DNA from 4 places in the Arthrobacter sp. PAMC25284 genome. Region 3 is predicted to be linked to each of the others. Evidence: riboswitches for the same ligand, from Rfam matches in the RefSeq annotation. Region 3 holds a riboswitch; each other region holds the start of a gene.
What was found. A riboswitch is a leader RNA that binds a small molecule or an ion and turns the genes downstream of it on or off. The one in region 3 is predicted to bind thiamine pyrophosphate.
Positions count from the first base shown of each region.

Region 1: another riboswitch for thiamine pyrophosphate. It lies ahead of KY499_RS12875 (ECF transporter S component); the one in region 3 lies ahead of KY499_RS16505 (FAD-dependent oxidoreductase).
Region 2: another riboswitch for thiamine pyrophosphate. It lies ahead of KY499_RS00965 (bifunctional hydroxymethylpyrimidine kinase/phosphomethylpyrimidine kinase); the one in region 3 lies ahead of KY499_RS16505 (FAD-dependent oxidoreductase).
Region 4: another riboswitch for thiamine pyrophosphate. It lies ahead of thiC (phosphomethylpyrimidine synthase ThiC); the one in region 3 lies ahead of KY499_RS16505 (FAD-dependent oxidoreductase).

Region 1 covers NZ_CP080382.1:2,785,478-2,791,023, reverse strand. The annotation lists partial or broken gene KY499_RS12885 (energy-coupling factor transporter transmembrane component T family protein) at 1-244, opposite strand, end outside; gene KY499_RS12880 (ABC transporter ATP-binding protein) at 241-1,914, opposite strand; gene KY499_RS12875 (ECF transporter S component) at 1,931-2,578, opposite strand; TPP riboswitch at 2,643-2,785, opposite strand; gene KY499_RS12870 (DUF4235 domain-containing protein) at 2,981-3,244, shown strand; gene mnhG (monovalent cation/H(+) antiporter subunit G) at 3,275-3,703, opposite strand; gene KY499_RS12860 (monovalent cation/H+ antiporter complex subunit F) at 3,693-3,971, opposite strand; gene KY499_RS12855 (Na+/H+ antiporter subunit E) at 3,968-4,513, opposite strand; gene KY499_RS12850 (Na+/H+ antiporter subunit D) at 4,510-5,546, opposite strand, start outside.
Region 2 covers NZ_CP080382.1:202,933-208,478, forward strand. The annotation lists partial or broken gene KY499_RS00960 (Rne/Rng family ribonuclease) at 1-1,838, shown strand, start outside; TPP riboswitch at 1,949-2,046, shown strand; gene KY499_RS00965 (bifunctional hydroxymethylpyrimidine kinase/phosphomethylpyrimidine kinase) at 2,029-3,564, shown strand; gene rplU (50S ribosomal protein L21) at 3,920-4,228, shown strand; gene rpmA (50S ribosomal protein L27) at 4,289-4,552, shown strand; gene obgE (GTPase ObgE) at 4,670-5,546, shown strand, end outside.
Region 3 covers NZ_CP080382.1:3,565,329-3,570,874, forward strand. The annotation lists gene KY499_RS16490 (DEAD/DEAH box helicase) at 1-260, opposite strand, end outside; partial or broken gene KY499_RS16495 (RNB domain-containing ribonuclease) at 555-2,046, opposite strand; gene thiE (thiamine phosphate synthase) at 2,145-2,849, opposite strand; TPP riboswitch at 2,876-2,994, shown strand; gene KY499_RS16505 (FAD-dependent oxidoreductase) at 2,990-4,357, shown strand; gene thiS (sulfur carrier protein ThiS) at 4,411-4,647, shown strand; gene KY499_RS16515 (thiazole synthase) at 4,668-5,495, shown strand.
Region 4 covers NZ_CP080382.1:112,152-117,697, forward strand. The annotation lists gene KY499_RS00485 (alpha/beta fold hydrolase) at 1-705, shown strand, start outside; gene thiC (phosphomethylpyrimidine synthase ThiC) at 746-2,587, opposite strand; TPP riboswitch at 2,556-2,663, opposite strand; gene KY499_RS00495 (amidohydrolase family protein) at 2,740-3,852, shown strand; gene KY499_RS00500 (VOC family protein) at 3,921-4,796, shown strand; gene KY499_RS00505 (hypothetical protein) at 5,005-5,442, shown strand.

The DNA of each region.
Region 1 (5,546 bases), 780 kb from region 3:
CGGTGCTCCATCCGCCCAGTGCCGCGGCCAGGATCAGTGGCCATCCGCGCTGCCACAGCAGGACCAGGGTCAGGCCGGCGAGGGGAAACAGGAGCAGTTCGAACGCCAGTGCCACCGAGGCCGAGACCCAATCGATGGACAACGCCAGCACGAAGGTAATGAGGACGACGGCCGTGAACTTAGCCAGCGGGTTGGCCCGGGTCAGCACGGACCGGTTGCCGCGAAGGGCCAGGGCATCCCTCATGACGGGGCCGCCCCGGGCAGTTCGCGGCCCCGGAGGTCATGGTGGCCCCCGCCGTGCTCCCGGCTGCCGCGCCCGGCGCGGCCCGGAGCGCCGAGGCTGAGTTCCGTACCGCCCAGGGCTGCCGTAAATTCCTGGTCATGGGTCACGGAGACGATCGCGGTTCCGGCATCGAGCAGCTCGGACAGGAAGGAAGCGAGCTCGGCCCACGTGTTTGCGTCCTGGCCGAAGGTGGGCTCGTCAAGGACCAGCACCTGTGGGTGGGCGGCGAGGACGGTGGCCACCGACAGCCGCCGCTTCTCCCCGCCGGAGAGCGTGTAGGGGTTGGCATCCACGAGGTCGGTCAGCCGCAGCCGCTCCAAAAGCTCCTCCACCCGGTCCTCTCCGTAGCCGAGGTGGCGGGGGCCGAACATCAGTTCATCGATCACCCGGCCGGTGACGAACTGGTGCTCGGGTTCCTGGAACACCGTCCCGATCCGTGCAATCAGCTGTTGGGCCTTCCACTGGTAGGGGTCACTTCCGACGCCGGCGCTCAGGGCATCGCTGGCGCTCACGGTTCCGGCGACGGGGCGGAGCAAGCCTGCCAGTGTCAGCGCGAAGGTCGATTTCCCGGCGCCGTTCGGGCCGGTGATGGTCAGGGCTTCGCCGGCGCGGACCCCGGTGGTGATCCCGGCCTGCACGGGCTGCGGGGCAATCCGGCGGAAGCCGTCCCGGAGCCCGGCCCGTCGCGGCTGCGCGCGCGAAACCGCCAGCTGTTCCGCGGCGAGCAGCACGCCGCCTGCGGCAGAGGGCCCGGCGCCCCGTCCCGCACCGTGTGCGGCAGCATCACCCCGCCGGGCTGTGGTGCGGGCCCGGGTGGCGGGCACATGGCCAGGCACCCAGACGCCCGCAGCCATGAGCATGTCCCGCGCCTGATCAAGCACCGCGTCCGGCGTGCCGTCGATCAGCACTGCCGGCTCCGTGGCGGAGCCCGGCTGCAGCACCACGATCCGGTCCACGAGATCTTTCCAGACCGCAACGCGGTGCTCCACGACCACCAGGGTGGCCCCGGTCTTTTCCAGGCAGCGGCCTACCGCGTCGCGGACTTCGAGCACACCGGCGGGGTCCAGGTTGGCGGTGGGCTCATCCAGCAGCAGCAGCCCGGGGCGCATGGCCAGGATGCCGGCCAGCGCCAGCCGCTGCTTCTGTCCGCCCGAGAGGGCCGACGTGGGATGGTCCTGGGACAGTGCGCCGAGCCCGACGTCGTCGAGTGATTCGTGCACGCGCGCCCAGATTTCCGCGGGAGGCACCGATAGGTTTTCGGCGCCGAAAGCTACGTCGTCACCGACCCGGGACAGCACGACCTGGGTCTCCGGGTCCTGCTGGACCAGGCCGGCACGGCCACGCCGGTCCCGGGGCGGGGCCCCGTCGATCAGGAGGCTGCCGGTCTCGTCGGAATCCCCGGTATCACCGGATTCACCTGGCTCACCGGCGGAACTATCGCCGAGCACGCCCGCGAGGGCATGGAGCAGGGTGGATTTGCCAGCGCCGGATGGGCCCAGCAGGAGGACCCGTTCGCCAGGCCGGATGTCCAGGTCCAGCGCATTCACGGCGGGCCGGGCTCGCCCGGCATGCCGCCAGCCCCAACCCCGTGCCGTGACGGCCGCGGGGCGGACTGCCTGAATCGATGTCATGAGGGCTGTCCCGTGATCAGGAAAAGACGGGCTCCGTGGCGGCCTTGCGGGAGGCAAACGAGCCCAGGACACCGGTCCTGGCCAGGCCCCGGGTCGCGAGCCAGGACAGCCCGCCGGCGATGAGGGCTCCGGAGATGGTGGTGCAGATGATGTAGACAAGCTTGTCCGGTGCGGCATAGGCGATGTTCCAGCCCCACGGCGTAAACGAGTCATTGAGTCCGCAGAACAGGCCCGCGCCGGCACCGGCCAGCAACGCCACCGGCAGGTTGAACTTCCGGTAGAGAGCCGGGACGCTGAACTTCTTGTACAGGACCAGCGCGAACACCAGCTCCGCGCCGAGGCCCTGCAGCAGGCCCGAGGTGAGCACCGCGACCCCGTATTGCGAGCCCATGAACAACTCACCTGTCGCGGCCACGGTTTCGCAGAACAAAGCGGCTCCGGGCTTTCGGATGATGAGCATGCCCAGCACGGCCGGGATCATCCAGCCGCCGGCGTAGAGGCCGGTGAGCGGCGGATAGAGTGCATTAATGGGCGCGGAAATCACGTTGGCGCCCTGGGACCAGGCCCAGAAGATCACGCCGCCGGCGACCGCGATCAACGCGGCCACCACGATGTCCACAACGCGCCAGTTATAGCTGGTCTTCTTGGTTACTACAGATGTCATGCCGTCCTCCTGAGGAACAGGAGGGGAGGGTGCCCGGTCCGACAGCTTCCGCCGCCGCACCGGGCACTCTGAGAACTCGACTCCCTTGCGCCGGTACTAACCGGATCAGGTTCGAGGGTCTGCGGCTGTCCGCACTCTCAGCGCCCGCCTGTGATGCCTCTGGATTTCTCCAGTGGTGTCGCCGGCGGCGCTCCCCTGTCGTATTAAAAATCACCCTTGTGGGCGTGGCCCAGCTTACACCTGAAGCGCCGCGCTTTCACGGCCTGCAGTAACATTCGGCGGCCGAAAGACGTATTCTGCCCGGTCCCGGCGGCGCAGCCGGAGCCGGACGGCCGGTATGGACGGGCCCGGCGAAAACGTTAGGCTGGTCAAGTCCAGTTCCCGCCCCCTAGGAGTCCCGGTATGAACCTCTTCATCAAACTGCTCGGCACCGGCATCAGCCTGCTCGCCGGTTTCGTCGGCACCAAGTTGGTCGACACCACTTGGGAAAAGATCACCGGGTCCAAACCGCCCAAAGGCGACGACGACGACGTTCCCACCACCCTGCGCCACGCACTGACATTTGCTCTCATCTCGGCGTCGGTCAGCGCCATCATCCAGGTCCTCGCGAACCGTGGCACCCAGCGGGCCATCACCCGCTTCGCTAAAACCCAGGACATCGTCTAAGCGCCAGCGGCCGGACGGACTGCCGTCGGCTTACCTGCCGTGCGGTGCGCCGGATCCGGCAGGCCCGCCGTCGTCGGCGTTCGGATCAGGCTGGGCGGCCGCCTGCTGGACCACGGCTTCGAGCTCGTCCGTGCTCAACAGCTCCGGGTGCAGGTGCTTGGTCCGGTAGCCTGCCCTGCCCACCATGTGGGCGGACACAGGCACGGTGAGCAGCTGAAAGATCCAGGCCACCAGCAGGACGGGCCACACCCACCAGGTCCGCATCTGCAGCCCCAGGGCGAAGAGCAGCAGGAACAGACCCAGCACCTGGGGTTTGGTGGCGGCGTGCATCCGGCTCATAAGATCCGGGAAACGCAGCAGCCCGATGGCCGCCGCGAGCGACAGCAGGGCGCCGGCCACCATAAAGACGGCGGAGACGGCGTCGATCACTGCCTCGACGGGGAAATCCTCAGGAGTCACGGGGAGTCTCCCTTCGGTCCGCGACGAACCGGGCCACGGTCACGGATCCGACAAAGCCGATGATGGAGATCGCCACAACCAGCATGATGTTGTTGAGGCGGCGGTTCACGGCCATGTCGATGCACAGCGCGGCCGCAAAAATGGCCAGCAGCACGTCGGCCGCGAGCACCCGATCCAGCAGCGAGGGGCCGACCGCGATCCGGATAATCGCTCCGACGGCGGCCAGGGACAAAACGATGGCGGTCACGGTCAGGACGAGCTGCATCACGCGCCCCCCTCCTGTTTTAGGGCGGACAATTCCTCGCGCGACCCCATGATGCGGATCAGCCCGGCCTCGGTGTCGCGGACCTCCTTGCGGAGCCGGGCCACGTCCCGGGCAGTACGGACGTTGATTCCGTGGATGTAGAGCGTGGAGGTGGACCGGTCCACCTCCACCACCAGCGAGCCCGGGATCAGCGAGATGACGTGCCCCGTGGCCGTGACCAGCAGATCGGAGTGGCTGCGCAGGGGGACCGCGACGATGGCGCTGATCACCCGCGGCCCGGTCACCACGGCCAGCACCAGAAGCTGGATGCTCGCCGCCACCACTTTGCCCAGGAAGATGACGGCGAACGCGATGGCGCGCAGCACATTGAACCGGCCGCCCAGCTCCACCGGGGGAAGGTAAAGCAGCCGGGCGACCACCACCGAGATCAAGGCACCGAAGAGCAGGTTACCCGCGCTGAAGTCCTGCCACAGCGCGCCCCAGACGAAGACGAGCCAGACGAGCAGGGGCACTTCCTGGCGGAGTGAGATCCGCTGCCTGCTCATGTCCCGGCCCCCGGCTGCGGGCTGTTCTGCGGCTGGGCCTGCCCGGATTGCGGAGCCGCGGGGACCGGGGTTTCCTCGCCGAGTACCGACTGGATATAGGCGGACCGGTCCAGCATCTCCTGCGCGGAGTGGTCTGCGAGCTGGAACAGCGGCCCGGCGAATACCGTGAGTGCGACGCCGGCGATCACGAGGCCGAGGGTGGACCCCACCATCGTTCGCGGCAGCAGCGTGACATTGGTTTTTCCTGCCCGGTCTCCCGTGGCTGAATCCGCGGGAGCGGCGAGCAGTACCGGGTCGGGGTGTTCGGCGTCCGCGGGCTGGCGCCAGAAGGCCCTGTTCCAGACCCGGGCGACGGCGAGCAGGGTCAGCAGGCTGGTCAGCACTCCCCCGGTCACCAGCGCGTAGGCCAATGGTGTGCCGAGCTGCACGCCGGCCTGCACGAGGCCGAGTTTGCCGAGGAAGCCGGAGAACGGCGGGATCCCGGCCAGGTTCATGGCGGGGAGGAAGAACAGTACGCCCAGCAGCGGGGAGAGTTTCGCCAGCCCTGCCAGCCGGTCCACCGAGGAACTGCCGCCGCGGCGTTCAATCAGGCCGGTCACCAGGAACAGACTGGTCTGGATGGTGATGTGGTGGGCCACGTAGAAGACGGCGGCGCCCAGCCCGGCCACGGTGGACAGGGCGAGTCCGAAGACCATGTAGCCGATGTGGCTGACCAGGGTGAAGGACAGAAGCCTCTTGATGTCGCTCTGGGCCAGTGCGCCGAGGATGCCGACCACCATGGTCAGCAGTGCTGCGACCATCAACGGGGCGTTGAGCGCATCCCCGGGGAACAGGAGCGTCTCCGTCCGTACCATCGCGTAGACGCCCACTTTGGTCAGCAGCCCGGCGAACACCGCGGTGACAGGGGCCGGCGCCGTCGGATAGGAGTCCGGGAGCCAGAAGGACAGCGGGAACACCGCGGCCTTGATCCCGAACGCCACGAGCAGCATTACGTGCAGCAGGTCCCGGGTGCCCGGGTCCACGTCCGCGAGCT
Region 2 (5,546 bases), 520 kb from region 3:
ACCTCGAAGGCAAGCAGCGCCGGATCGAGAACGCGCTGAAGTCCGGCGACTCCGTCCTGGTCCAGGTGACCAAGGACCCTGTCGGTCACAAGGGCGCCCGTCTGACGAGCCAGATCTCGCTGCCCGGCCGGTACCTCGTTTACGTGCCCGGCAGTTCCATGACCGGCATCTCCCGCAAGCTGCCCGACGTCGAGCGCAACCGGCTCAAGCGCATCCTCAAGGACCGCCTGCCGGAAGACGCCGGCGTCATCGTCCGCACCGCGGCCGAAGGTGCGTCCGAGGAAGAACTGACCCACGACATCAACCGCCTCCGCGCGCAGTGGGAGGGTATCGAAGGCCAGTCGGCATCGACGAAGATCCTCGCCCCTGAACTGCTCTACGGAGAACCGGACCTGACCATTAAGGTGGTCCGCGACGTCTTCAACGAGGACTTTACCAAGCTGATCGTCTCCGGCGAGGAAGCCTGGGACACCATTGAGGCTTATGTCACCTACGTCGCTCCGGACCTCGTCGGCCGGCTCGAAAAGTGGACCAAGGACACGGACATTTTCTCGGCGTGGCGCATCGACGAGCAGATCCATAAGGCTCTGGACCGGAAGGTCTTCCTGCCGTCCGGCGGATCCCTCGTGATCGACCGGACCGAGGCCATGACCGTGGTGGACGTCAACACCGGCAAGTTCACCGGCAGCGGCGGCAACCTCGAGGAAACCGTCACGAAGAACAACCTCGAAGCCGCCGAGGAGGTCGTCCGGCAGCTCCGTCTCCGCGACATCGGCGGCATCATCGTGATCGACTTCATCGACATGGTGCTGGAATCGAACCGGGACCTCGTGCTGCGGCGCATGGTGGAGTGCCTGGGCCGGGACCGCACCAAGCACCAGGTCGCCGAGGTGACCTCGCTCGGACTCGTGCAGATGACCCGCAAGCGCATGGGCACCGGACTGCTGGAAGTCTTCGGCGAGCAGTGTGAAGCGTGCGCCGGCCGCGGCATCGTCACCCACGACGAGCCGGTCGAGCACCGCCGCGCCAACACCGTCGCCGCCGAGCACTATGTGCCGCGGACCGAAAACCAGAACCAGCCGGCTGTCCGGACCGAACGCAAGAGCCGCCGTCGTGGACGCGGTGGCCAGGGGACCGCTGAGTCGGACCCGGCAGCGCCCGCCGCGCCGGCTGCAGCAGCGCACCCCGAACCGACGGAGGCGGAACGCCACGCCAAGGCGGAAGCCACCCGGGCGGCTCTGGCGAACATCGCCGCCGCGGCGCATGCCGCGCACCTGCACGACGACGAGATTGCGGCGGCGCACCACAACGACACCGGGTCAGATACCGGTGCGGAAGCAACGGGGCGGCTGGACGAAGACCAGGAGGCAGCGGGACGTACCGGGGCCGTCCTGACGTTCGGCGGCGAACAGGTGGTCCTGCCGTTCGTTGAGCATGATCAGGAATCCCAGGCTCCGGCCCTGACCCTGGACCTGCTCACTGAAGCGTTCGCGCACCTGGGCGAAGGCGAACAGGATGGCGCCGGGTCTGCATCGGCACCGGCAGCACTCCGGTCACCCGAGGTTTCGGCTCCGCGCGTTGGGACGGATTCCCCGGCCGGCGTCGCGGACGCAGGCGCGGACGACGCAGCGCCCCGCAGCCGGCGTGGCCGCCGCAACCGGAGCGCCAGCCGCGCCCAGGGGGCAGCCAACGAGACCACGGTTGAACACCGCGAAGTCTCCGCCCCGGTCTCCGCCGTCGCCGTCCACGAAGCCAAGGCCCCGGCTGCGGCTGCGGTGAAGGCTGCCGGTAACGAGCCGATCATCCTCGGCGTCGGAGTCCCGGCGTCCGAGTTGTAGGTCCTCAGCCAACCGGCCGCAGGTTCCGCCCGGTCCAGACGTAACAATACGTCGGGGCCGGACGGAACCCGCGGCCGGTTAAGGACAGGACCGCCGGGAGAGCTAGGCTGACACCTGACACGGGGTGCCGCGCATCGGGCCGGCTGAGATCCAAACCCGTTGAACCTGTCCGGTTAGCACCGGCGAAGGGATGTCCCTTTTGTCCTCATCATTTCTCGCGTACCAGCCACAGGCATCGTCGCCGGTCCGGATTCCCCGTGTGCTGACGATCGCCGGCTCGGACCCCTCCGGCGGAGCCGGGGTTCAAGCCGACCTGAAGAGCATCGCCGCGCACAGCGGCTACGGCATGGCTGCCATCACCGCCCTCACCGCGCAGAATACCCGGGGCGTGCGGGCCGTCCACATCCCGCCGGCGGACTTCCTCACCGCCCAGCTGGATGCGATCAGCGACGACATCCGCATCGACGCCGTCAAAATCGGCATGCTGGCAGACGCTGCGGTGATCGGGGCGGTCCACGCCTGGCTCGAACGGACCAACCCCGCCATCGTCGTGCTGGACCCGGTCATGGTGGCCACGAGTGGCGACCGGCTGCTGCAGGACACCGCAGAGGCCGCACTGCAGGCCCTGCTGCCCCTCGCCGACCTGATCACCCCAAACCTCGCTGAGCTGGCCATCCTCCTGAATGAACCGGTCGCCGCGGACTGGGCCGAGGCCCTGGCCCAGGGGAAGCGGCTGGCCGCACGGACTGAAACCACCGTCCTGGTCAAAGGCGGCCATCTGGCAGGCAGCGACGCCGGCAGTTGCCCGGACGCGCTCATCAACACCGGGGGAGTGCTCGGCCAGGAAACCATCGAGGTGCAGGGGGACCGCGTGGCTACACGCAACAGCCACGGTACCGGCTGCTCCCTCTCCTCGGCATTGGCCACCGTGCAGGTCCGGGTGGGTGACTGGGAGGCGGCGCTGCGCGAGGTGAAGCCATGGCTGCAGGGAGCTCTGCGGACAGCGGGCTCGCTCGACGTCGGCTCCGGCAACGGACCGGTCCACCATTTCCACCACCTGCAGCAGACACCGGTTGCCGGCGAATTCGCCGCGCACCTCCGGGCCGGAGCCACCGACGACCTCGAGGCCATCTACGGCCTCGACTTCATCCGGGGACTGAGCGACGGAACCCTGCCCGAGAAAGAGTTCGCCTATTACCTCGCCCAGGACGCCATCTACCTGAACGGCTACTCCCGTGTCCTGGCCAGGGTCTCCGCCCTGGCGCCCACGGAAGCCGAACAGCTGTTCTGGGCACGTTCCTCGCAGCAGTGCCTGGAAGTCGAATCCGAGCTGCACCGGACCTGGCTCAGTACCCGGCCGACGGCGTCGGCGCCGGGACCGGTGACCAAGTCCTACGTGGACCATCTGCTGGCTGCCTCGGTTACGGGCAGTTACGGGGTGCTGGTCGCCGCAGTCCTGCCGTGCTTCTGGCTCTACGCCGAAGTCGGCGCCACCTTGCATGCCCGGTTCCTCGACGCCGGGGCGCCGGCGGGCCACCCCTACGCGGACTGGCTGCGTACCTACGCCGATGAGGAATTTGCCGCCTCGACCCGGCAGGCCATCGCCTACGCCGACACGGCCGCGCAGTACGCCTCCCGCACGGAGCGGGACGCGATGACGCGGGCCTTCGCTGAGTCCTCCCGCTATGAGCTGGAATTCTTCGACGCGCCGAGAACCCACGGCTGAACCACAAGTGCCCGTGCAGCCGGTAGGATGGACGGGCACGGTTCGGGAAGTCGCCGCGGCACCACCCTGCGGAAGCAGTGTGGCGCTTACCACGTACTTCCATCCCGAACCAGCCTCATTTGCGGCCGAAGGCAAAATTAGCGTATTCTGGATCTTCGGTGCTTACGCCAACACTTGGGTTATGACCCTGAGAATGATTCATTCGCCACGCGAGTGTGATTATTCCGGGGATAGCTCATGGGTTCCCCCGGGGAATCCACCGGCGTTGAGGCACAGCGTGAGCCAGGCCAATTTCCTTGGACCGGGGTTCCGCACGCAAATCTAGTAATAAACGTCGAGAGAAGTGAGTTCCCCAGTGGTGTACGCGATTGTCCGCGCAGGCGGCCGCCAAGAGAAGGTTTCCGTTGGAGACTTCGTTACCCTGAACCGCGTCCCCGGTGGAGCCGGCAGCACATTTGAGCTGCCCGCACTGCTTTTGGTTGACGGCGACAAGGTCACGTCCGCTGCCGCGGACCTGGCCAAGGTAACGGTTACGGCTGAGATCCTTGAGGACCTCCGTGGTCCGAAGATTGTGATCCAGAAGTTCAAGAACAAGACCGGCTACAAGAAGCGCCAGGGTCACCGTCAGGAATTGACCAAGGTCAAGATCACCGGTATCAAGTAACCAACCGTTACTGTTCAGGTTTTCAGCAGATTCCCCAGAATTTAAAGGCAGGCATTTCAAATGGCACATAAAAAAGGCGCGAGTTCCACTCGCAACGGTCGTGACTCCAACGCCCAGTACCTCGGCGTCAAGCGCTTCGGCGGTCAGGTAGTCTCCGCAGGCGAGATCATCGTCCGCCAGCGCGGCACCCACTTCCACCCCGGTGCAGGCGTTGGCCGCGGCGGGGATGACACCCTGTTCGCACTGACCCCCGGCGCTGTCGAGTTCGGCACCCGCCGCGGCCGCCGCGTTGTCAACATCGTGGCTGCAGCAGCGGCAGAGTAGTACATAGTTTTCAAATCGGTGGGGCGGGCCATTAGGTCCGCTCCACCGGTGTTTTAACCGCATTAGAATCATCTTGGGCCTCGTGTGGGTCCGGGGAACAGCACTGAGGAGATCCACGTGGCGAGCTTTGTAGACCGGGTAGTACTGCACGTATCCGGCGGTACCGGCGGCCACGGCTGTGTTTCCGTCCACCGCGAGAAGTTCAAGCCGCTCGGCGGACCCGATGGCGGCAACGGCGGTAACGGCGGCGACGTCATCCTCCGTGTCGACCCGCAAACCACCACCCTGCTCGACTACCACCACGCCCCGCACCGGCACGCCACCAACGGCGGCCCCGGAATGGGCGACTGGCGCGGCGGTAAGAACGGCGAAACCCTGATCCTGCCCGTGCCCGTCGGAACCGTGGTCAAGACCAAGGCCGGGGAGGTCCTCGCCGACCTCGTCACTGAAGGCGCTGAATACATCGCCTCAGCCGGAGGCATCGGCGGACTCGGCAACGCCTCGCTGTCGTCGCAAAAGCGCCGTGCCCCCGGCTTCGCACTGCTCGGCATCGAAGGCGAATCCAGTGACATTGTCCTGGAACTGAAATCCATCGCGGACATCGCACTGGTGGGTTTCCCCTCTGCCGGCAAGTCGAGCCTGATCGCCGCCATGTCGGCCGCGCGGCCCAAAATCGCCGATTACCCTTTCACGACGCTGATCCCGAACCTGGGCGTCGTCCAGGCCGGTGACGTCCGCTTCACCATTGCCGATGTTCCGGGCCTGATCGAGGGCGCCAGCGAAGGCAAGGGCCTCGGCCACCACTTCCTGCGCCACGTCGAGCGCTGTGCTGCGCTCGTCCACGTGCTGGACTGTGGAACGCTGGAATCCGACCGCGACCCGCTCTCCGACCTGGCCATCATTGAATCGGAACTGGAAAAGTACGCGGTCGACATGAGCTTCAGCGGCGTCGACGGTGATGTGGTCCCCCTGAACCACCGCCCCCGGCTTGTGG
Region 3 (5,546 bases):
TTGCCGGTACCCGTCTTGGCCTGGCCGATGATGTCGTGGCCGGACAAGGCGACGGGCAGTGTCATGGCCTGGATCGGGAAGGGGTGGGTGATGCCGGCGTCGGCGAGCGACTCGACGATGTCGGCGCGGACCTTGAAGTCTGCGAAGGTCTTCTCGGCAATCTCGTGCGGCTTCTCGTCCGAGATGATGGTCTCTTCCGGCTCGATCGATTCCGTTCCGGACTCGTCGGTCAGAAGCTGGTGCGTGTGCAATTCACTCACAGGGAGTTTCCTTATTCCTTTTGGGCTGCGCGGCTTGCTCGACGGGGCCGGCCGGTTGGCCGTTCCGGAGCACGCTCAGGCGCGCAGGCAATTCCAGTGGAAGCCGATCGCGGGCTATCTAATTGCTGGCACTGGGGACCAGCGGGTGGATCTCAAGATCGCGTAGGGGCGGGCTTGTTGAATTCGAAAATCTTGGAAATCAACGACCGGGCATCCATATCTACCTCTTCAGTCTAGCCGTACGCGGCCGGGAAGCTCGACGGGGCCGTCGAAAACCGTCCGGAGTCCCCGGAGTCAGTCCACCAGCTCCAGCCGGACCTCGCGGGTGGCGATGTCGGCGGAGAGGATGCGCACCCGCACCTCGGTGCCCGATTCCAGCTCGCCCGGGCACCGGGCAGTCACCGCCGGATCGGCGATCTGGACGACGCCGGACGGGCCGTTGCCGTTGCCGTTTCCGTTGCCTTTGCCGTTAGAGCCGCCGTTGCCGTTCCTGGCGGGCTTCGCGCCCGAGATGACGACGGCGTCGAATTCCTGCCCGATATGGTTCACCAGCAGCGCCGCTTCAACTGTGTCCAGCGCCAGCCGCTCCATCCGTCCGGCCAGCTGGTCGGAGGACGCCATGATGGATGGCAATGAGGGCAGTGCGTCCCGTGCCCACGCAGGGACCTCCGTTCCGCTGCTCAGCGCCTCGCAGATCACCAGGACGAACCGGTCTACGAGACGCCGCAGCGGAGCGGTGGCGTGCGCGTAGGCGGTACCGATGGCTGCCTGCAGGTCGGCCTCTGGCTCGGACCCGTCAAAAGGGGTGTAGCCCGCGCCGCGGAACAGCATGCCGGCCGAATGCACGATCGCCAGTTGCCGGGGATCCGTCGGGTCAAGGGTCCGCAGGTACTCGCCGTAGCTCATTTCCCCGTCCCAGGGCTTGCCCAGGGCATGGGTTTGACGGTGGAAGTGCTGTAAGGATCCCTCATCGGGGGCGGGCATGGTGCGGAGGATGCCGACCTTGCCGTCGAGCATCAGCCGTGCCGCGGCCATTCCCGTCATGAGCGACATCTGCGCGTTCCAGTCCTCCACGGGCAGCGACGGGGCCGCGACGATCCGGTAGCCACCGTCGGGCAGTTGCTGAATCTCCTGCTCGGGCATGTTCAGGCTGGCCCCGCCACGGAGGCGCTCCAGTTCCACCCGCTTGATGCCGACCTCGCGGAGCAGTTGCAGCGCGGGCGGGGCGGTACCGGCATCGAGGTCGGCCTGGACGCCCTTGTAGCTGAGCTTGGCGCGGCTGCGGACCTGTGCCCGGCGCACCAGTGCGGAACTCACCTCTGCGGCGGCGTCGAGCTCAAACTCCCAGACGAACGCCGAGCACAGCTGGTCCGGGAGCAGGCTGCCGGCTGCTTCGCTGATCACTTCCGGGTGCAGCGGGATCCGGCCGTCGGGCGTATAAAACGTCTGGCCGCGGCGGCGGGTTTCCGCGTCCAGCGCACTGTCCGGAGTTACGAAAGAGGGGACGTCGGCGATGGCGTACAGCACCGTGTAGCCCGCACCGGACTGTTCGATAAACAGGGCCTGGTCCAGGTCGGTGGAGGACTCCGGGTCGATGGTGACGAACTCAACATGGGTGAGGTCCAGCTCCGGCATTTTGTGCTCGGCCACCGCAGTATCGGCGTCCCGGAGCACGTCTTCGGGGAACGGGCCCCGGGAGTTCCAGCGTGCTGCGCAGCTCTGAGAGCGCCGCCGCCAGTTGGTTTTTCTGCCGGTGGATGCTTGGGGCCAGACGATGATGGGACACGAAAATCAGCGTAACTCGAAATCCATGATTAGTCTCGGACCGGGCGCCGGCACCGGGCGCCGTTCACCCGGCGTCGTCACCCGGCGGCGGGCAGCGGCTCAGGCTGCGGCGGCGTCCAGTGCGTCGAGCAGCGACTTGGCAGCGTGGGCGGGATCGTCGGCGTCGGTGATGGCCCGGACCACCACGATCCGCCGGGCGCCGGCAGCAGCCACCTGTTCCACATTGCCCAGATCGATACCGCCAATCGCGAACCACGGCATGATGCCACCGGCGGGGCCGCCGGCATCGCGGGCCCGGTCCGCTTCGGCGGCGTACCGCACCAGATCGAGTCCGACGGCGGCGCGGCCCGGTTTGGTGGGCGTGGCCCAGACCGGGCCGACACAGAAGTAGTCCAGCGCTCCCGGTCCCTGCGCGGCAGCGATCGCGGCATCGACTTCACGGGGGCTGTGGGTGGAAAGTCCCAGCACCGCCGCCGGGCCCAGCAAGGACCGGGCGGCGCCTGGCGGGAGGTCTTTCTGCCCGACGTGGAGGACCGGGGCGCCCGAGAGCGAAGCGACGTCTGCCCGGTCGTTCACCGCCCAGAGCTTGCCGTGCCGCTGCGCCACCGCGGCCAGGACGCTAAGGAGCTCCAGTTCCTCGGCCGCCTCCAGCGACTTGTCCCGGAGCTGGATGATGTCCACGCCGCCGGCAAACGCGGCGTCGACGAAGCTCTCGAAGTCACCTCGGTCCCGGCGGGCGTCGGTGCACAGGTAAAGGCGTGCCGTCTGGAGGGGTGCTGAGTCATAAGAAGCATCTGGGCGCATGGCACCACAATAGTTGTTCTACACTGGGCGCATACCGCGGGAGCCAGTAGCAGCAGTCACATGCTGCAGGGCTGAGAGGGCGTCAGAGCCGACCGCTTGACCTGATCCGGTTAGTACCGGCGTAGGGAAGGATGCACGTTATGGACAGACCCTCCGGCACCGGCACCGGTGGACCCGGCCGCGACAAACCCGGCCGTGACGGCGCCGACGGCGACACCGCGGCGGAGGCCCGGTACGACGTCGCTGTGATCGGCGGCGGCGTCATTGGCCACGGAATCGCGCTGGCGGCCAGCCGCTCCGGCCGGTCCGTGGCGCTGATCGACGACGCTCCCGGCACCGGGGCCAGCTGGGCCGCCGCCGGCATGCTCGCCCCGGTCAGCGAACTGCACTACCAGGAAGAAGCACTCCTGGAGCTGATGCTCGAATCGTCACGGCTGTGGCCCGACTTCGCCGCCGGACTGGAGTGTGCGGCAGCAGCAGACAGTGGATCCGGCGCAGGCACGGATACCGGGACCGGATATCTGACGACGCCGACCCTCGCGCTGGGTGCCGACGCCGCCGACCGCAGGGCGCTCGCGGACCTGCGGTCCGTCCAGCAGGCATGCGGCCTGACGGTGGAACCCCTGACCGTCCGTGCGGCGCGCGGCCGGGAGCCGCTGCTGAGCCCCGGGATTTCCTGTGCCTTCGAGATCCCGGCGGACCACCAGGTGGACCCGCGCCGGCTGCTCACCCGGTTGGCGGAGCTGCTGGGCGCCGACGGCCGCAGCCGGGCGATTCCCCGGCGCGCGGCCGGGTTGCTGTGGGATGACGGCCGCGTGGGCGGGGCCATCCTCGCCGGCGGCGGCGTCATTCATGCCCGGGAGACAATTGTGGCCAACGGACTCGGCGCCCCGGACCTGGGCGGGCTGCCGGCCGGACTCACCTTGCCGCTGCGCCCGGTCTGCGGCGACATCCTTCGGCTCCGGGTCCCCGCCCACCTCCGGCCGCTGCTGACGTCCACGGTGCGCGGCCTCGTCCGCGGCGTCCCGGTGTACATTGTGCCGCGGCAGGACGGGACCGTAGTGATCGGGGCGACCCAGCGCGAGGACGGACCGGCCGCTGCCACGGGAAGCAACCCAGGGAAGGCCTCTGGCGGCGGGACGAACCGGAGCGGCGCCGTCGCGGTCTCTGCCGGCGGCGTCTACCAGCTGTTGCGGGACGCCCAGCAATTGCTGCCGGCGGTGGCCGAGCTGGAACTGCTCGAAGCCACGGCGCGGGCCCGGCCGGGCACCCCCGACAACGCCCCGCTGCTCGGCCGCGTGGCGGACCGGAACGCCGGGGAAGACGGCGGTGACATCGCGGGACTGATCATCGCCACCGGGTTCTTCCGGCACGGCGTCCTCCTGACCCCGGCAGCAGCGGCCATCTGCCGGGAGCTGCTGGATGGAACGGCGGATCCGCGCTGGGGCCGCTTCCGTCCGGACCGGTTTTCCACGGCCCGCCGCCCGGCAGCGGCCACGGCCCGGTAACGGCCGCCCGGAATCAAACGCACCACTTTCAAGAGCACACCTAAGGAAACAGCATGAACATCAGACTCAACGGAACGGAGCATACCGTCGCCGACGGCGCCTCCGTCAGCACGCTGGTCAGCCAGCTCACCGGCCGCGACATCGGCCACGACGGGCAGTCCGCAGACGGCCGGAAACTCGGGGTTGCCGTCGCCCGGAATTCCGAAATGGTACCGCGCAGCCAATGGCATGGGACGGCGCTCGCCGACGGCGACGACGTCGAACTCGTGACCGCGGTGCAGGGAGGATGAACGGCATGAAGGACACCACGATGAACACACTGCAGGCAACGCAGGAGCCCGCATCCGGTCCGCTCGAGCAGTCCAGCCGGGACCCCTTCGTCGTCGACGGCGTCCGGCTGGGATCACGCCTGATCATGGGAACCGGCGGGGCGCCAAGCCTGGACGGGCTCGGCGCTGCCCTCGTGGCCTCCGGGACGGAACTGACCACCGTCGCCATGCGCCGCTACTCGCCCGCTGAGACGGGCTCGCTGTTCCAACTGCTCCAGGACCACCAGATCAGGGTGCTGCCCAACACCGCCGGCTGTTTCACGGCTAAGGACGCGGTCTTGACCGCCGAACTGGCCAGGGAGGCCCTGGAAACGGACTGGGTCAAGCTCGAAGTCATCGCCGATGAACACACATTGCTCCCGGACGCCGTGGAATTGGTCGACGCGACCGAACAGCTGGTGGCCCGGGGCTTCAAGGTCTTCGCCTACACCAACGATGATCCGGTCCTGGCCCTGCGGCTGGAGAACCTGGGCGCGGCCGCCGTGATGCCGCTGGGATCGCCGATCGGCACGGGCCTGGGGATCCTGAACCCCCACAACATCGAGCTGATCGTCTCGCGGGCCTCCGTGCCGGTCGTCCTGGACGCCGGGATCGGTACGGCCTCGGACGCGGCCCTGGCCATGGAGCTCGGCTGCGACGCCGTCCTGCTGGCCACGGCAGTAACCCGTGCGCAGAATCCGGTACTGATGGGGGAGGCCTTCAAACACGCCGTGATCGCCGGTAGGCTGGCGAAAACAGCCGGCCGGATCCCGCGCCGCGAACACGCCCTGGCGTCCTCCGCGATGGAAGGCCGGGCCGAATTCCTATAACCGGGCCGGCGGAAGAATCCGGCGGTAGCGACCGGCAACGGACCGGCCCGC
Region 4 (5,546 bases), 430 kb from region 3:
GGGGCAGGCAGCTTCGGGGCTGCCGCGTGGCCGAAGCAGCACGGATTGGCGCTCTCCTACGATGCCCTTTTCCTCCGGCGTCACGGGTTTGAACCAGACGCTGAACCACTTGAAACGGACTTCGCCGCGGACACCGCCATAGTCCTGGCATCGCTGGCCGATGACGGCCGCGGTGAGGCCGGCGGCCACGTCGTGGCCCACTCGCAGGGAGCCATCGCGGCGATGATGGCCGCCGTCCAGCGGCCCGATCTTGTCCAGTCCCTCACCCTGGTGGAACCGGCCTGCCTGTCGCTGACGGCTGAACTGCCGGCGTCGGCGGCGCACCGGGCCTTGATGCAGCCCCTGTATGACGTCCGCCATCAGCTCAGCGACGAAGACTTTCAGCGCGAGTACCTTCGGCGGGCGTTCTCCGCAGACGCCCCCGGGGCGACAACGCCGGAGGCCGTCCGCGCTGCCCGGCGGCTGCGGTTGCAGGCGCCGCCCTGGGAGGCGCCGCTGCAGATCGTCCCCGGCGTGCCCACCCTGGTCCTGACCGGCGGCTGGGAACCGCTCTACGAGGAAATCGCCGGCTATTTGCGGGAGACCGGCGCCCTGCACCACGTCGCCGCGGGCGGGCACCGGCCCCAGGATTCGGCGGAAGGCCGCCGGATCATCCGTTCATTCATTGCCGAAGTCAGCCGGTCCCAGCACGCCCAGGCGTGCTGATCGGGACCGTCCGCGGATCCTCCGGCAACCGTCCGGCCGGCTAGGCGCGGCCGCCGACTGAGAGCTCCGGAAGGTAAACCTTCCCGCCTGAGGCGAGGAACTCCTGGCTCTTTTCCCGCATCCCGGCTGCCATCTCGGCCAGCGCGGCCTGCGACTCCGCGGATCCGTATTCGTCGCGGATGTCCTGGCTGATCCGCATGGAACAGAACTTCGGTCCGCACATGGAGCAGAAGTGGGCCGTCTTGGCAGGTTCTGCCGGCAGCGTCTCGTCGTGGAAGGATTCGGCCGTGACCGGGTCCAGGGAGAGGGCGAACTGGTCGCGCCAGCGGAATTCGAACCGCGCCTTGGAGAGTGCATCGTCGCGTTCGTGGGCGCCCGGGTGGCCTTTCGCGAGGTCGGCAGCGTGGGCGGCGATCTTGTAGGTGATGACGCCGGTCTTGACGTCGTCCTTGTTCGGAAGCCCGAGATGTTCTTTGGGCGTGACGTAGCAGAGCATTGCCGTGCCGTAGCGGGCAATCTCGGTGGCGCCGATTGCCGAGGTGATGTGGTCATAGCCGGGAGCGATGTCGGTGACCAGCGGGCCGAGCGTGTAGAACGGGGCGCCCTGGCAGAGTTCCTGCTGGCGTTCGACGTTTTCACGGACGAGGTGGAAGGGAATGTGGCCCGGACCTTCCACCATGACCTGGACATCGTATTCCCACGCCCGTTTCGTCAGTTCGGCCAGGGTGTCCAGTTCGGCGAACTGCGCGGCGTCGTTCGCGTCCGCCGTCGCGCCCGGGCGCAGCCCGTCCCCGAGTGAGAACGCGACGTCGTATTTGGCGAAGATTTCGCACAGCTCGTCAAAGTGCGTGTACAGGAAGTTTTCCTGGTGGTGTGCGAGGCACCACCCCGCCATGATGGCACCGCCCCTGGACACGATCCCCGTGACACGGTTGGCCGTGAGCGGTACGTAGCGCAGGAGGACGCCGGCGTGGACGGTCATGTAGTCCACGCCCTGCTCGCACTGTTCGATCACTGTGTCCCGGTAGATCTCCCAGGTGAGCGCGTTGGCCTCGCCGTTGACTTTTTCCAGCGCCTGGTAGATCGGGACGGTGCCGATCGGGACGGGCGCATTGCGGATCAGCCACTCCCGGGTGGTGTGGATATCGTCTCCGGTGGAGAGGTCCATGACGGTGTCCGCTCCCCACTTCGTGGCCCACTGCAGCTTGTCCACTTCCTCCGCGATGGAGCTGGTGACGGCCGAGTTCCCGATGTTGGCGTTGATCTTGACCAGGAAGGCCTTGCCAATAATCATCGGCTCGGACTCGGGGTGGTTGATGTTGTTGGGGATGATGGCGCGGCCGGCCGCCACCTCGCTGCGAACCAGCTCCACATCGCAGTTTTCCCGCAGCGCCACGAACTGCATTTCCGGGGTGATGATGCCCTGCTTTGCGTAGCGCATCTGGGTTACGGTCGTGCCTTCGACGGCGCGGCGGGGCACCGGTTGTGTGCCCTTCCACTCGGCGGAGGCGGCGCCGCGACGCACGGCCGACTTGCCGTCGTCGAGCAGGTTCCGTTCCCGGCCGCTGTACGGCTCGGTGTCCTTGCGGGCCTCGATCCACGGGGCGCGGAACGGCTCGAGACCCACCACGGGATCGCTGCCGGGGCCCTCCGTCCGATAGACCCGGAACGGGGCGTTGGGCTCGCCATTCGGGGAGATTTCCAGCGCGATTTCGGTGACCGGGACGCGGATCCCCGTTGTGTCGTCAGCGATGTAAGCCAGCGAGTGCGACTTCAAGGACTGGGTTTCAGCCCTCTCCGTTGTACCGGGTGCTTCATCTTGGGCAGGGCTGTGCTGTATTTCTGTGGTGCTCAAAGGATTACTCACTTCCTTCGCCGGCATTACCCGGACAGGTTCAACGGTCGCAGGCTGCATCAGCCCGATCTCAGCCCCTGCAAGGGCACCCGTGTGGTCGTAGATGAAGCTACCACACGCCGGACCAGGTGCCGTGATATGACCGGGCCGGGGCCGGCAGGAGGTCTACGCTTGGAGTCATGAACAGGATCATCGAGTTCAGCGGCCCGGTGCTGACCGCCCCGGACCGGGAAGAGCATGGACTGTGGTCGGTCGACGGCGTCCTGACCTTCCGGCGGCCTGCCGTCAGACCGGACCGGGTCCTCGCCGGCTGGGTGATCCCGGGCCTCGTGGACGCCCACTGCCACATCGGACTCGGACCCGGTGGGGATGTCCCGGACCATACCGCCGAGGAACAGGCGCTCACGGACCGGAACGCCGGCACCCTGCTGGTGCGCGACGCCGGGGCTGTCCACGACACCCGCTGGCTGCAGCAGCGGGCCGACCTGCCGCGCATCATCCGGGCCGGACGGCATATCGCCCGGACCCGGCGGTACCTGCGGGGTTTCGCCGTCGAGGTTGAACCGGAAGGCCTCGTAGAGGCTGTGCGGAAACAGGCCAAGGCCGGGGACGGCTGGGTCAAACTCGTCGGGGACTGGATCGACCGTGACGCCGGGGACCTTGCCCCGAGCTTCCCGGCCCGAGTACTTAAGGACGCCGTCGAGGCGGCCCACGACGAAGGCGCGCGGGTGACGGCGCATTGTTTCGCTGAGGACACGCTCGATGACATGCTCGACGCCGGGATCGACTGCATCGAGCACGCCACCGGGCTCCTTCCCCGGCACCTTCCGCGTTTCGTGGAGCAGGGCGTCCCGATCGTCCCTACCCTGATCAACATCGCCACGTTCCCGGACATTGCCGCCCAGGCCGAGGCGAGGTTTCCGCGCTACGCCGCGCACATGCGCTCGCTCTGGCAGCGCCGCAGCGAGCGGATCCTCGAGGCCTTCGAGGCCGGGGTTCCGATTTACACCGGCACTGATGCCGGGAGCGTAATCCGGCACGGGCGCATTGTGGACGAAATCCAGGCATTGCACGCCGCAGGCCTGCCGGCCAGGGCGGCCCTCGACGCCGGGACCTGGTCCGCACGGGACTGGCTCGGCGCCGACGGGATCAGCGAGGGGGCCAGCGCCGACGTCCTGGTCTGCGCCGAGGATCCCCGGACCAATCTGGGCACCCTGCAGGAACTCAAGCACATTGTCCTTCGCGGCGAACCGGTCGCTCCGGCAGCAACCGGCCCATTAGGAATAAATTGAAGCTTCAAGTAATTTAGCCTTATGTAGGGTCATCGAGGGTCGGTGGCCGCAGGAACACCGGAGCGCCCATGACCGCAGAAACCAGCACCCAGGATCTTCTTCCCGCCGAACTCGCCATGGGCACCGTGATGCTCAAGGTGGGGGACATGAAACTCATGTCGGACTACTATCAGCGTGCCCTCGGCCTGGACATTGTGGCGGAGCAGGACGGCGGGCTCTACCTCGGCCGCCGACGTAAACCCCTTGTGCACCTCGCCCCGGCCCCCGGACTGAGGATCCCCTCCCGCGGCGAGGCCGGACTCTTCCACACGGCGCTGCTGTTCGAGGACCAGCCTGCGCTGGCCGCCACGGTCGCCAGCGCTGCGCAGTACGCGCCGCAGTCCTTCACTGGAAGCGCGGACCACCTCGTCAGCGAGGCCTTCTATTTCACCGATCCCGAGGGTAACGGGATTGAGCTGTACTGGGACCGGCCCCGCGATGCCTGGTCCTGGGACGGCATGAATGTGGTCATGGACAGCCTGGCCCTCCCGCCGCAGCGATTCCTCGAACAATTCCTGACCGAGGAATCGGTGACCGGGCAGCGCGGGACCGCGGCCGGCGTCGGACACGTCCACCTCCAGGTCGGCGACGTGCAGTCCGCCCATGACTTCTACGTCGGAACGCTTGGCTTCGAAAAGACCGCCGGCTGGCACGGCCAGGCCCTCTTCGTCTCCGCCGGCGGCTATCACCATCACATGGCCATGAACGTCTGGAACAGCCGCGGCGCCGGACCCCGGCATGACACGCTGGGGCTCGGTGAGGTGCTGATTGAACTGCCCTCGGCAGACGACGTCGGGGCGCTCGCCGACCGGCTTAGGGTCGCCGGTATGGAATCGCACCACACCGGAGCCGAACTGCGCTTCGAGGATCCATGGCGCAACCGCATCCGTGTCGCGGTGCGCTGACGCCAACTGCGCTGACTGCCAACTGCGCTGGCCGCTGGACATGCCCAGCGCAGACTCCCAGCGATGGGCATAGTGGCTATATGTCCAGTGGTCGCGGTCAAGGGAGGGCATGCCCAGTCCAGCCCCGACGATGCCGCCCCCAAGCGGCTAGGCTGAAGCAAATGCCAAGATGCGGCCCAGCGCTGCCAGAAAACTAAGGACCAGCTTCATGGGCTTCACCGAAATCTTTGTGTCCACCCACGACGAAGCCCTCCGGCGCGCCGCGGCCCTTGAAAGTGGCGGGGCCGCCGCGCCGGGGGCACTGCGGATCGCGGACATCAGCGACTTCGAAATTGAACGGCTCGGCGACCTGGCCGGGGCCGCCGTGCACGCCGCGGGATCAAACTATGAGCTGGCCATGGTCGACGTGTCCAGTGACGCGCTCCTCGGCGTCCCGGACGCCATGGTCCGGGTCCTCGCTGACCTGCTCAGCTACGAAACCGAAGGCGAAGGCAACGTCCTTGAGGACGTGGCCGAGGGCTGGGCGGCAGAGGAGGACATGCCCTTCGGCGCGGACCAGGCGCTGGGCCATGTCCGCCGCCTGGCCGAACTGGCCGCCGGCGTTGATCCGACCAGCAGGGCGGGGCTTTACGTCTGGACGGCCTGACCTCCCCGGCGGCACTGGCCGGTAGACCAGGCCAGCAGACCTGGCCGGTAGACCAGGCCGGCGACCTGGCCGGTAGACCTGGCCGGGAGACCAGGCCGGCGACC